Regions from separate parts of the Bradyrhizobium sp. KBS0727 genome, predicted to be linked through region 1. Evidence: predicted binding sites of a transcription regulator. Region 1 holds the regulator's gene; each other region holds the start of a gene.

The links. Region 1 encodes PhoB, which activates phosphate uptake and scavenging genes when phosphate is short. Its sites were predicted from a motif close to TGTCATNNANCTGTCAT; they were not measured.
Region 2: the regulator PhoB is predicted to act here: its motif matches at 1,845-1,861, upstream of FFI89_RS02155 (DUF2794 domain-containing protein).
Region 3: the regulator PhoB is predicted to act here: its motif matches at 1,849-1,865, upstream of FFI89_RS08465 (alkaline phosphatase).

The regions. Positions count from the first base shown of each region.
Region 1 is NZ_CP042176.1:801,876-806,044, forward strand. Features, by position in the region: gene pstB (phosphate ABC transporter ATP-binding protein PstB) at 1-795, shown strand, start outside; gene phoU (phosphate signaling complex protein PhoU) at 818-1,534, shown strand; gene phoB (phosphate regulon transcriptional regulator PhoB) at 1,563-2,267, shown strand; gene FFI89_RS03730 (GcrA family cell cycle regulator) at 2,455-2,964, opposite strand; gene FFI89_RS03735 (aspartate aminotransferase family protein) at 3,541-4,169, shown strand, end outside.
Region 2 is NZ_CP042176.1:454,181-458,349, forward strand. Features, by position in the region: gene acnA (aconitate hydratase AcnA) at 1-508, shown strand, start outside; gene FFI89_RS02150 (thioredoxin family protein) at 667-1,443, shown strand; gene FFI89_RS02155 (DUF2794 domain-containing protein) at 1,873-2,259, shown strand; gene FFI89_RS02160 (MBL fold metallo-hydrolase) at 2,504-3,487, opposite strand; gene FFI89_RS02170 (GNAT family N-acetyltransferase) at 4,097-4,169, opposite strand, start outside.
Region 3 is NZ_CP042176.1:1,833,860-1,838,028, forward strand. Features, by position in the region: gene FFI89_RS08455 (indolepyruvate ferredoxin oxidoreductase family protein) at 1-1,192, shown strand, start outside; gene FFI89_RS08460 (hypothetical protein) at 1,339-1,767, shown strand; gene FFI89_RS08465 (alkaline phosphatase) at 1,932-3,515, shown strand; gene FFI89_RS35150 (hypothetical protein) at 3,518-3,646, opposite strand; gene FFI89_RS08470 (aldo/keto reductase) at 3,785-4,169, shown strand, end outside.

The sequences.
Region 1 (4,169 bases):
CCCGGCGCCGGCGTGCCGTCGATGCCGCATCAGCCGGAAGCTTCGGCCAAGGTGACGGCGCGCGGCCTGAACTTTTACTACGGCGAGCACCACGCGCTGAAGAACATCAACCTCGCGCTCGGCACCAACCGCGTCACCGCCTTCATCGGCCCGTCCGGCTGTGGCAAGTCGACCCTGCTGCGGATCTTCAACCGGATGTACGACCTCTATCCGGGCCAGAGGGCCACCGGGCAGCTGATGCTCGACCAGACCAACATCCTCGACCCCAAGCTCGATCTCAACCTGCTGCGCGCCCGCGTCGGCATGGTGTTCCAGAAGCCGACGCCGTTCCCGATGACGATCTACGAGAACATTGCCTTCGGCATTCGCCTCTACGAGAAGATCTCCAAGTCCGAGATGGACGGCCGGGTCGAGAAGGCGCTGCGCGGCGGCGCGCTGTGGAACGAGGTCAAGGACAAGCTCAACGCCAGTGGCCTCAGCCTGTCCGGCGGCCAGCAGCAGCGGCTCTGCATCGCCCGCACGGTCGCGGTGCGGCCCGAGGTGATCCTGTTCGACGAGCCCTGTTCGGCGCTCGATCCGATCTCGACCGCCAAGGTCGAGGAACTGATCCAGGAACTGGCGGAGGACTACACCATCGCCATCGTTACCCATAACATGCAGCAGGCGGCGCGCGTCTCCGACAAGACCGCCTTCATGTACCTCGGCGAGCTGGTCGAGTTCGATGACACCAACAAGATATTCACCTCGCCGAGCGATCGACGAACCCAGGACTACATCACCGGCCGGTTCGGCTAGCTTGATCCGGAGGAGATAACACATGGCTTCTGAACACACCGCCAAGGCGTTCGACAGCGATCTGCAGGAACTGACCCGCCTGGTCGCGGAAATGGGCGGCCTCGCCGAACGCATGATCACCGAATCCGTCGATGCGCTGGTTCGCCGCGACATCGCGCTCGGCAACCGCGTCGTCGCCTCCGACGCCGAGATCGACCGCCTGCAGCACATCATCGAGGAACGCGCGGTGCTGACCATCGCGCGGCGCCAGCCGATGGCGATCGACCTGCGCGAGATCGTCGGCGCCATGCGCGTTGCCACCGATCTCGAACGGATCGGCGACCTCGCCAAGAACATGGGCAAGCGGGTCGCGGCGCTGGAGAACGATTTCCAGCCGCTGAAGCTGATCCGCGGCCTCGAGCACATGACCGACCTGGTGCAGTCGCAGGTCAAGTCGGTGCTGGACGCCTATGCCGCGCACGACCTGCCGGCGGCGATGGCGGTCTGGAAGGGCGACGAGGAAGTCGACGCCATCTGCACCTCGCTGTTCCGCGAACTCTTGACCTATATGATGGAAGATCCGCGCAACATCTCGTTCTGCATTCACCTGATGTTCTGCGCCAAGAATATCGAGCGGATCGGCGACCACGCCACTAACATTGCCGAAACCGTATTCTACATGATCGAGGGTCAGCAGATTCTCGACAAGCGCCCGAAGGGCGACATGACGACGTTCGCCACGACAGTACCCGGTAACTGACGCGTCGAAACCAAGGGAAGCAGAATCGATGAACGCACGCATTCTGGTAGTTGAAGACGAGGAAGCGCTGACCACGCTGCTGCGCTACAATCTCGATGCCGAAGGCTACGACGTCGAAACCGTCGGCCGCGGCGATGACGCCGATACAAGGCTGAAGGAGCGGGTGCCCGACCTGATCGTGCTCGACTGGATGCTGCCGGGCCTGTCCGGCATCGAACTGTGCCGGCGCTTGCGGGCGCGGCCGGAGACCAAGCAGCTGCCGATCATCATGCTGACCGCGCGCGGCGAGGAAAGCGAGCGCGTCCGTGGCCTTGCCACCGGCGCCGACGACTACATCGTAAAGCCCTTTTCGGTGCCGGAATTGCTGGCACGGGTGAAGGGTCTGTTGCGGCGCGCCAGCCCGGAGCGGCTCGCCACCGTGCTGACGTACGGCGATATCGAACTCGACCGCGAGAAACGCCGCGTCGCCCGCTCCGGCCGCCAGATCGATCTCGGCCCGACCGAGTATCGCCTGCTGGAATTCTTCCTGGAGCATCCCGGCCGTGTGTTCTCGCGCGAGCAGTTGCTCGACAGCGTCTGGGGCCGCGACATCTATATCGACGAACGCACCGTCGACGTGCACATCGGCCGCCTGCGCAAGCTGCTCAATCCCGGCCGCGAGCAGGATCCGATCCGCACCGTGCGCGGCGCCGGCTACGCGCTGGACGATCGCTTTGCGAAGGCGGAGTCGTAACTACTGTCGTCCCGGCCTTGAGCTGGGACCGATACCCGCCGATGTTGATTGTCTAACAGAGCTGGAGCTTCAGCTCGGCATAACCACGCACGTCTGTGGTTATGGGTCCCGGCGCCTGTGCGCAATAGGCCGGGACGACGGCGGATATAGTCCGCTCAATTCACGACACAGATAGCATCGCGTAAGTTTACCTGGTCGGCTTCGGCGCCGGGCGGCGGCGATCGGAGGCCGGCTGATAGGCGACGCGCGAGTGATGCGCGCAGTAGGGCAGGCCGGAGAGCGCCTTGCCGCCGCAGAAGAAGAAGTCCGAACTCGAGGGATCGCCGACCGGCCAGTGGCAGGTGGCCTCGTTCAATTCCAGCAGCGACAGCCGCTGGCTCATCGGCACGACGTTGTCGTAGGAGATCGGATCCGGCTCCATCTCGACTTCGAAGGCATGGGCGAGCGCAGTGTTGCCGCGCGAGACCGGACGCGCCACCCGCATCATGTGCTGGGCGGGCCGGGCCTTGCGCTGGCGCGGGGCGGCCGAGGAGGGGCTCTTGGCGCGGCCGGACAGACCGAGCCGGTGCACCTTGCCGATCACGGCATTTCGCGTCACATTCCCAAGTTCCGCGGCGATCTGGCTGGCGGACAGGCCGCCTTCCCAGAGCTTCTTAAGCTGCTCGACGCGATCGTCGGACCAGGTCAATACGGTCATCGAATTCTTCCCTTCGCTTCGCGCGGGCCAACCGGGGGCAGCGCTGGCGATGCCAAATCTCCAAAATCCCTGCGGTCAGAATCCCTTAGCCCTCGCCGGGCGCGAAAGTCGCGCCCGAACGTGTACGCTGAACACATGGACTCAAGAGGATCAGAACTGCCGCACGAGATGTCGTACCCGACAGCCCAGACGCTACAATATGGCGTGACTCTGGCGCAAGAGTCCGCAGCTAAGCGTCCACATGTTCCGACATCTAGGCATTGCAATGCGTGTTTTCCACCACACCGGAAATGTACGGATTGCCTTTTATCGCAGTGCAGGAAGGCGGCTGGAGCATGATCCGGAAAAGTGGACACCGGTTTTCCGAGAAGATCATGCTCAAACAAGAAGGTGAACGAGCCTGCGAAGCAGGCTCTACGGCGTGTTGACACGTTCCGTCGCCAGCATAGAATGCCCTGACGTGCCGCCCCAAAAGGCGGCACGTTTTGTTTTCGGGTGGCCGGTGGTTGCGTGCGCGAAGGCTCGCGCACCCTGGCAGCTCGCAAACGGACTGCTCTCAAACCTCAAGTGATCGCCATGACCCATAGCGCCGCGTCGCATCTGCTCCCCGTATTCGCCAGGGTCGACCTTGGCTTCGAACGCGGCGAGGGCGCCTGGCTGGTCGCCACCAACGGCGATCGCTATCTCGACTTCACCTCGGGCGTCGCGGTCAATGCGCTGGGCCACGCCCATCCGCAACTGGTCGCAGCGCTGCAGGAACAGGCCACGAAACTGTGGCACATGTCGAACCTGTTCAAGTCGCCCGACGGCGACAAGCTCGCCGCGCGGCTGTGCGAGCAGAGCTTTGCCGACTATGTGTTCTTCTGCAATTCCGGCGCCGAGGCGATGGAATGCGTGATCAAGGTGACGCGCAAGTATCAGGCCGCCAAGGGTCATCCCGAGCGCTATCGCATCATCACTTTCGAAGGCGCGTTCCATGGCCGCACGCTGGCGACCTTGGCCGCGACCGGCTCCGCCAAATATCTCGAGGGTTTTGGGCCGCCGATGGACGGCTTCGACCAGGTGCCGCATGGCGATCTCGAAGCGGTGAAGAAGGCGATCGGCCCGCACACCGCCGGCATCCTGATCGAGCCGGTGCAGGGCGAGGGCGGCGTGCGCTCGGCGCCGAACGCGTTCTTCAAGGGCTTGCGCGAATTGTGCGACAA
Region 2 (4,169 bases), 350 kb from region 1:
CATGCTGAAGGGCGCCGACGGCAACATTCCGGAAGGCGGCCTCACCAAGCACTGGCCCGACGGCGAGCAGATGTCGATCTACGACGCCGCGATGAAGTACCAGCAAGAGCACGTGCCGCTGGTGGTGTTCGCCGGCGCCGAATACGGCAACGGTTCGTCGCGCGACTGGGCCGCCAAGGGAACCCGGCTGCTCGGCGTTCGCGCCGTGATCTGCCAGAGCTTCGAGCGCATCCATCGCTCCAACCTGGTCGGCATGGGCGTGCTGCCGCTGACCTTCGAGGACGGCACCTCCTGGTCTTCGCTCGGCCTGAAGGGCGACGAGAAGGTCACCATCCGGGGCTTGCAGGGCGAACTGAAGCCGCGTCAGACCCTGACGGCGGAAATCGTGTCCGGCGACGGTTCGCTGCAGCGGGTGCCGCTGCTGTGCCGCATCGATACGCTCGACGAGCTCGAGTACTATCGCAACGGCGGTATTCTGCAGTATGTGCTGCGCAATCTCGCGGCCTGACGCGGATTTGTGATCAGGGGCTCACTGCGAAGTGAGTGGCGACAAGCAAGAAGGCGGCCTATGAAAAGGCCGCTTTCGCGCGTTTTGGGGCACGCTCACAGGGATCAGATCATGCCCCGTACAAATACGGATGGAAATCGTTACGACCGGTTCGCAGTATGACAGCGATGATGGCCTATAATCGTATTTCGCGGTGGTCCGGAGCGCTCAGTGCAAGTGCGCTAAGTGTCTTTGCGATCGTCGCTATCATCCGTCCCGCCCACGCCGACCCGCGCGCCGTGGTTGAGCTGTTCACCTCGCAGGGATGTTCGTCCTGTCCGCCCGCCGACAAGATCCTCGGCGAGCTCTCCAAGGACCCTTCGGTGATCGCGCTGAGCATGCCGATCGACTATTGGGATTATCTCGGCTGGAAGGACACGCTGGCGGACTCGCGCTTCAGCGCCCGCCAGAAAGCCTACTCGCATATGCGCGGCGATCGCGACGTCTATACGCCGCAGATGATCGTCAACGGTTCGGCGCACGTGATCGGCAGCGACCGCGCCAGCATCGAAGGCGCGATCCAGGATACGACCAAGACCGATGGCGTGATGTCGGTGCCGGTGACGATGACGCTGTCCGGCAAGCAGATCAATGTTTCGGTCGCCGCCAGCAAGGCGCCGATGGCCGCGCATGGCGAAGTCTGGATCTGCTCGGTTTCGAAGGCAGTACCGATTTCGATCGGGCGCGGCGAAAATCGCGGCCGGGAAATCACCTACTACAATGTGGTGCGCAATCTGCTGAAGGTCGGCGACTGGAACGGCAATTCCGGAAGCTGGAGCGTGCCGATCGAGAATATCTCGCGCGAGGGCGTCGATGCCGCGGTCGTCTATGTCCAGGACGGCAATCGCGAGAAGCCGGGCCCGATGCTCGGCGCGGCCTATACGCCGCTGCGCTAGTTCTCTTTGGATTTTTGGGGACGGACGTCGCGGCTGCCGGCGAAGGTTGGCGGTCGCCGGACCGTGGCTGACGCCAGCAGGACCCCGGAAACGAAAGACGCCCGAAACGAAAAAGGACCAACTTTCGTTGGCCCAGGTTCGGGATTAACTCCCCTGCGAACAGGCCCGATCCCGACGGCCCCGGGGGGCTGGGGGCTGAGGAATCCGGAACCGAAAGGACCGGGCCAACGCAGAATCATCTTGTCGCAATCCAGCGGGGCGGTCGGTTGGCGGAAGTGGGGCAGCAATAAGATTCTGCTAACGATCGCGTGACTCGGTGTGTCCCGCGGGTAACGGACAATCCGTCGCGGTTTTCGTTGTGTTTACAATGGCCCTTGCGGTGCCCGGCGGTTAGCGCAATCATGTCGGGAGGATGACAGGAGGCGCTCGATGAGTTCGATGTCGGAGGACACTGATCCAAGCGAGAGTCGCGCAGTGGCGCGCACCGCCACTGCGAGCCCCGGGCAAACCAGTCCCTTGCCAAATCGCGTCACGTTCAATCGTCTGGAACTCAATCGTATCCTGAACCTGTACGGCCGCATGGTCGCGGACGGCGAGTGGCGCGACTACGCCATCGACTTCCTGAAAGACCGCGCGGTGTTTTCAGTGTTCCGCCGCGCCTCCGAAGTCCCGATCTATCGCATCGAGAAAGACCCGCGGCTGGCGCGCAAGCAGGGCATGTACAGCGTGATCACCGCGACCGGGCTGATCCTGCGCCGCGGCCACGAACTCGAACGCGTGCTGCTGGTGATCGACCGCAAGCTGGCGGTGGTGTAGGAGACCTGAGCGCGACGGCCCCTATCAGGGCGCGTACTCATGACGCGTTCTCATGAATCGAGTTCGTTCGTCGCGGGCTTGGCCAATGTCCGCTGTGCCCCAGTAGCGACCAAATTCCGCGCCGCAGCGAAATGACGCGATGTGCCAGGATCGGAAGTCATGGCCGTGGCTCATCGTTGATATCGAGACACCCGTGCTTGTTACGCTCGCGTCCTCGAACAATGACGGTATCAGCCTGGATGCTCTAGCGTCCGGCCTTGCGTTCGATCTCGAGCCGCTGTTCGGCGCCGATGCGCCACTCGGCGAGCAGTTTGAGGAATCCGTCCGGATCGACCAGCAGGTTGGGTTCGCCGGGCTTGCGCGCCATCAGCCTGTAATGAGTTTCCGTCAATCCGCTCGAAAAGGGATGAGGCGTAAGGTTCACTGTGACGGGTTGGTTAGGCTGCTTGACCAGTCCGCTGAGCCGGTCGAGGGTTGCAATGAAGCCTTCGACCTGTTTTGAACTCTTGATGGCATTGAGACCCAATCCGCCGATGGTGATTGCCCTGTAGAGGTTGGCGCCGTCCTTGACGTCGAAGGTGTAGGACGCGGTACCGAGCGTATGGCCAGGGGTCTCAAGCACGCCGAAGCTGTTGCCGCCGAGCTGGATGACGTCGCCGTCCTTCACCACGACATCCTGCGGGATCATCGACCAGGACCACGGCGTCGATTCCGATGCTCGCGCCGCCTCCATCGCCTCGTCCCAGCCGGCTTGCGTCATCACGAACTTTGCGTTGATCAGGAGCGGCTTGAGCTTGGCAGCGCCGCCGACATGGTCAAAGTGGCCGTGCGTCATGAGCACATATTTGATGTCGGCGAGATTGATCCCGGCCTTGCCGAGGTTTGCAACCAGCCGGTCGACATGGGGCTCATGAAGGGTGTCGATCAGCACCACGCCGTCGGCGGTCCGGATTGCCCAGGCAGATACCCAGCACACGCCGACGGACTGGATGTTGTCGAATGCGTGCCAGGGTTCGACCGCCTGCTGCGCATTGGCATCGCGCTGCCAGCTGCGCCAGGCATCCGGGGGCGGCTTTCCGACGCTGGCGAAAGCGTTGAAGGCCGCCAGAATTTCTTTGGAGGGGCAGCCCTCGAACGGCTGGGCTGCCAGCGGATTAGCTGACGCAGTCACGAGCAGCACCGTAAGCCCAAATGACATAATCCACTCGGAGAAGGTCAGGCGAGGCATGATGTATCTCCGGGACCCGGATGTTAGACACTTGTGCGGGCCGCCAAATGCAGGCCGCCAAATCCAATAAAGCCGCGCGGCTGCTCATTTTGGAATGATGCACCTTGCAAGCGCAAAAGCATACAGATTTGAACCGGAGCTACGGAAAAATGGTCCGGCGACCTGCTTCGGACGGTGATGAGGCACATGTCTGCTTCGGGTCCAATCGCGACTGGGTCGAGCCAGCAGCAAGTCCGGCCATGCCCGCAATGCCGCCGAAGCGGAAGTGACTTCATGGCATTAGCAGCAACCGCGATGGACGTGATTCAAGCTTCGAAACCTGCAGTCTCGAATCATGCGCTACGAACTCAGCGACTTTGAGGGACCTGGAGCCTTTTCCGTTCCGATAGAATCGGAACGGGGCTCCAGTTTCTTGTTTTGACGCGTTTTCTTGACGCGAACCGGTATCCACTTCGCTCGAAAACGCTCTGGTCTACTTTGCATGGGGTTGTTTTCGCGATTTTGTGTTCAGGCCCTACGGTTCAGCGCAGAAGAGGCGTTGCGCCGCGTCCGGGACACGCGCGATCGTTAGTGCTTCACGCTTACGGCGAATCGAAATCAACTCCAGCGTTAAGCCTTCGAGTCCGCCGGCAGCGTCGTCGCACCTTCGCCGAGCGCGCGCTGCATCATCACGGTATCGAGC
Region 3 (4,169 bases), 1.0 Mb from region 1:
GAACGGCGCGGTCATGAGCCATGTCCGGATCGCGCCGTCGCCGGACGATCTCGCCAACGTCCGGATCGGGCCCGGCAGCGCCAACCTCATTCTCGGCTGCGACATCGTCGTCGCCACCTCGGTCCCGGCGCTGAGCCGGGCCGAGCGCGGCGTGACGCGTGCAGTGGTCAATGCCGATCTGATGCCGACCGCGAGCTTCGTGATCGATCCGGATATCGATTTCCAGGCCGGCGCGATGCGCGACTCGCTCAACGAGGCCGTCAGTGCCAGCGATCTCGACGTTCTCGATGCGACGGGCCTCGCCACCGCGCTGATGGGCGACAGCATCGCCACCAACGCCTTCATGCTCGGTTTTGCGTTTCAGCGCGGGGCGATCCCGCTGTCGCTGGAGGCGATCATGAAGGCGATCGATCTCAATGGTGCTGCGATCGACATGAACAAGCTGGCGTTCTCGTGGGGACGTCTGGCTGCGCACGATCTGCAGCGCGTGATCACCGCGGCGCGTTTCAAGAACTCGGGTGCGGCGCCGGTGAAGCGCACGCTCGACGAAAGCATCGCATTCCGCGCCGAGTTCCTCACCGACTACCAGAACGAGGCCTATTCGAAGCGTTATTTCGGCGAAGTAGAACGCGTTCGCGCCGCCGAGGCCAAGGCCGCACCGGGATCGCAGGAATTGACGGAAGCGTTCGCAAAAGGCCTGTTCAAGCTGATGGCCTACAAGGACGAATACGAAGTCGCGCGGCTTTATACCGATGGCGAGTTTGCGAAGGCGCTGAAGGAGCAGTTCGACGGCGACGCCAGCGTTAAGGTCAGCCTCGCGCCGCCGATGTTCGCCCAGCGCGACAAGGCGACCGGGCACTTGCGCAAGCGGGAATTCGGACCGTGGGTGTTCAAGGCGTTCGGTTTGCTGTCGCGGATGAAGTCGCTGCGCGGCACCGCGTTCGATCCGTTCGGCTATACCAGCGAGCGCAGGATGGAACGCGCGCTGCCGGGCGAATATTCGGCGATGATCTTCCGCCATCTCGATGCGGGCAAGCCGCTCGATCTGCCGCGGCTGGTGACACTGGCGAAGTCGGCTGACCTCGTGCGCGGCTACGGCCACATCAAGGAAGCCAACGTCGCGAAATACCGCGCTGAGTGTAAGCGTCTCGAAAGCGCGATCGGGCAGCCCGTCGCCCAAGCCGCCGAGTAGGCGAACCGGAACCGGCCGCGGGCATTTTCGCGGCCGGGATCATTGCACGGTAACCTTGCCGGCAGGAACGGCTGGCATTGCCGTGCCGGGCTTCCTACAGAATGTCAGTAGTTCGATTTTTTTTTACTGATTTCAGGAGGCCATGAATGGTCCTGAAAAGTGCCTTTGCGGCAGTACTTTGTACCGGGTTCCTGGTAGTGGGCGGCTTGGCGATGGCGGACGAGTATCGTCCGGGCGAGTTCCTCGGGCTCGATCTTTCCAGGGCCGTGCTTTCGCCGAAGCGGCTCGGACCGGAAACCGAGTTCGCCCCGGTTCCGATCGAAGCCAAGTCCGATCGCGCGCAGGCCGATACGGATGCTTCCGTTTGGCCCAGGCTTCCGCCGCGGAACATTCACGTCGCCAAAACCAAAGTCGTCAAGCCTCAGATCGCCAGGAGCAGCGCGGTGCCGCCGCGCGGCGCCGCCCGCACCAAGCTGGTGCATCGCCACGGCAACCCGCTCGATGCGCAAGCCATGGACACCCGCGTCCAGATATGGCCGTGCAAATCGGGCGGCATCTGCAACTGGCAGCGATAAAGCCGTGACTTCGTATGGTGGGTTAGGCGAAGCCGTAACCCACCATACCTACGGCTAACCCATCCTGCAGTCCTCAGTTTACGTCATCCACCTGTCGCAAAACCTTCGGCGGAGAGTCAAATTCAACGGGCACACCTTTGTCGTGATTCGACGAGGGTGGCCCGATGCCGATTGCGATACGCGCCAAGCATGCTTTGAACCGGCGTCAGTTGCTGGTCAGGTCCACCGCCACGATCGCGGCCGCCGGCCTCGGCAGCCTCGCCAAGCCCTATGTGAGCCGCGCCGCGGATCGTCCTTTGATCGCCTGCGGGATTCAGTCCGGCGACGTTTCGGCGGATTCCGCGGTGATCTGGGCGCGTGCCGACCGGCCGGCCCGGATGCGGGTGGAATGCTCCACCGTCGAGAGCTTCAGCAACATCATTGGCACGGCTTCATCGGATGCGTTGCCGGACAGCGACTTCACCTCGAAAGTTCTGCTCGACGGCCTGCCCGCGGGGCAGGATGTCTTTTACCGCGTCCGCTTCGACGACATCGCAAGCGGCCTCGCCGGAGAAACCCAGGTCGGGCATTTCCGCACCGCGCCTGCGGAACATCGTTCGGTGTCATTCGTCTGGTCGGGCGACGCAGCGGGCCAGGGCTGGGGCATCGATCCCGCGCGCGGGGGATTTCGGACCTACCGGACCATGCGCGACAACCGGCCCGACTTCTTCATTCATTCCGGCGATCATATCTACGCCGATTGCCCGATCCCCTCCGAGCTGAAGCTGCCGAACGGCGAGATCTGGCGCAACATCGTGACGGAAGAAAAATCCGTCGCCGCGCGCAGCCTGGCGCAGTTTCGCGGCAACTACAAATACAACTGGCTCGATGAAAACTTCCGCACCTTCCACGCCGAAGTCCCGATGTTCGCGCAATGGGACGATCATGAGGTGACCAACGACTGGGCGCCGCTGGGCAGCTACGACGAGAGCGGCTTTGCCGACGACGGCGTCCCGAAACTGGTGTCGCGGGCGCGGCGCGCATTTCACGAATTCATGCCGATGCCGGTGACACCCGGCGACAACGGCCGCGTCTATCGCCGGATCGGGCACGGCCCGCTGCTCGACGTCTTCATGATCGACATGCGCAGTTACCGCGACAACACCTGGAACAAGCGCGACGACAACAGCGACACCTTCATCCTCGGGCCTGCGCAGCTGGCGTGGCTGAAGCGCGAACTGGTCGCCTCCAACGCGACCTGGAAGGTGATCGCCGCCGACATGTCGATCGGCCTGATCAGCGAGGATGCCGTCGCGCTCGGCGATGGTCCGCCGCAACGCCGCGAGCACGAGATCGCCGATCTGCTGTCGTTCATGAAACGCGCCGGCATCCGCAACACGGTGTGGCTGACCGCCGACATGCATTACACCGCCGCGCATCACTACGACCCGAACCGCGCCGCCTGTCAGGATTTCGAACCGTTCTGGGAATTCGTCTCGGGCCCGCTGCATGCGGGCACCTGGGCGCCCGGCGATCTCGACAACACCTTTGGGCCCAAGGCGATGTTTCAGAAGGGCTGCAGCGGAGAGCAGGGCGAAAATCTCGCACCTTGCTTCGGGCTGCAGTTTTTCGGCCACGTCGCGATCGACGGCAAAACCGAAGTCATGACGGTGACCCTGAAGGACGTCGACAACCGCGATCTATGGTCGGTCGATATCGAGCCCCGTCCAGACGCGCGGCCCGGTCAGATCATGGCGCAGCATATCTGAGCTCAGGGCGTCACCAGGAAGTAGCCGCCGACCACGAGCAGGGTCGAAAGGGCAAGGATCACGCCGAGTACGGCGGCGATGATCGCCGGCAGTTCATGGGTTTCCAGCCACTGTCGCAACGCCCTCGCCATCGCCGTCCTGACCTGATCTTGAGTTGCCCCGCGCCATGCGGGCAGGCTATTCCATAGCCGTCCCTTCCCTGCAATGAAATACCCGTCCACGCGGCCTTTGCCACGGATGCGGTGCTTTAGCCCTTTTCAGGAGTCACCATGGATCATCTAACCACAGAGGGCATCAGCCTGCCCAAGCTCGGGCTCGGCACCTTCCGCATGCAGGGCGATGCCTGCCGTGCGGCGGTCGAGAGCGCGCTTGATCTGGGCTACCGGCACCTCGACACCGCGGAAATGTATGCCAACGAGGAAGCCATTGGCGCCGCGCTGGCCGCTTCAAGCGTTGCCCGCAAGGACCTGCATGTCACCACCAAGGTCTGGAACGAGAATCTGGCGCCGGACGCGATCCGCCGGGCGTTCGATGCTTCCCTGAAGAAGCTCGGGCTCGACCATGTCGATCTCTATCTGGTGCATTGGCCGGCGCGGAACATGAACCTGCCGGCGATGTTTGAAACACTGATGAAGCTGAAGGAGGAAGGCCGCA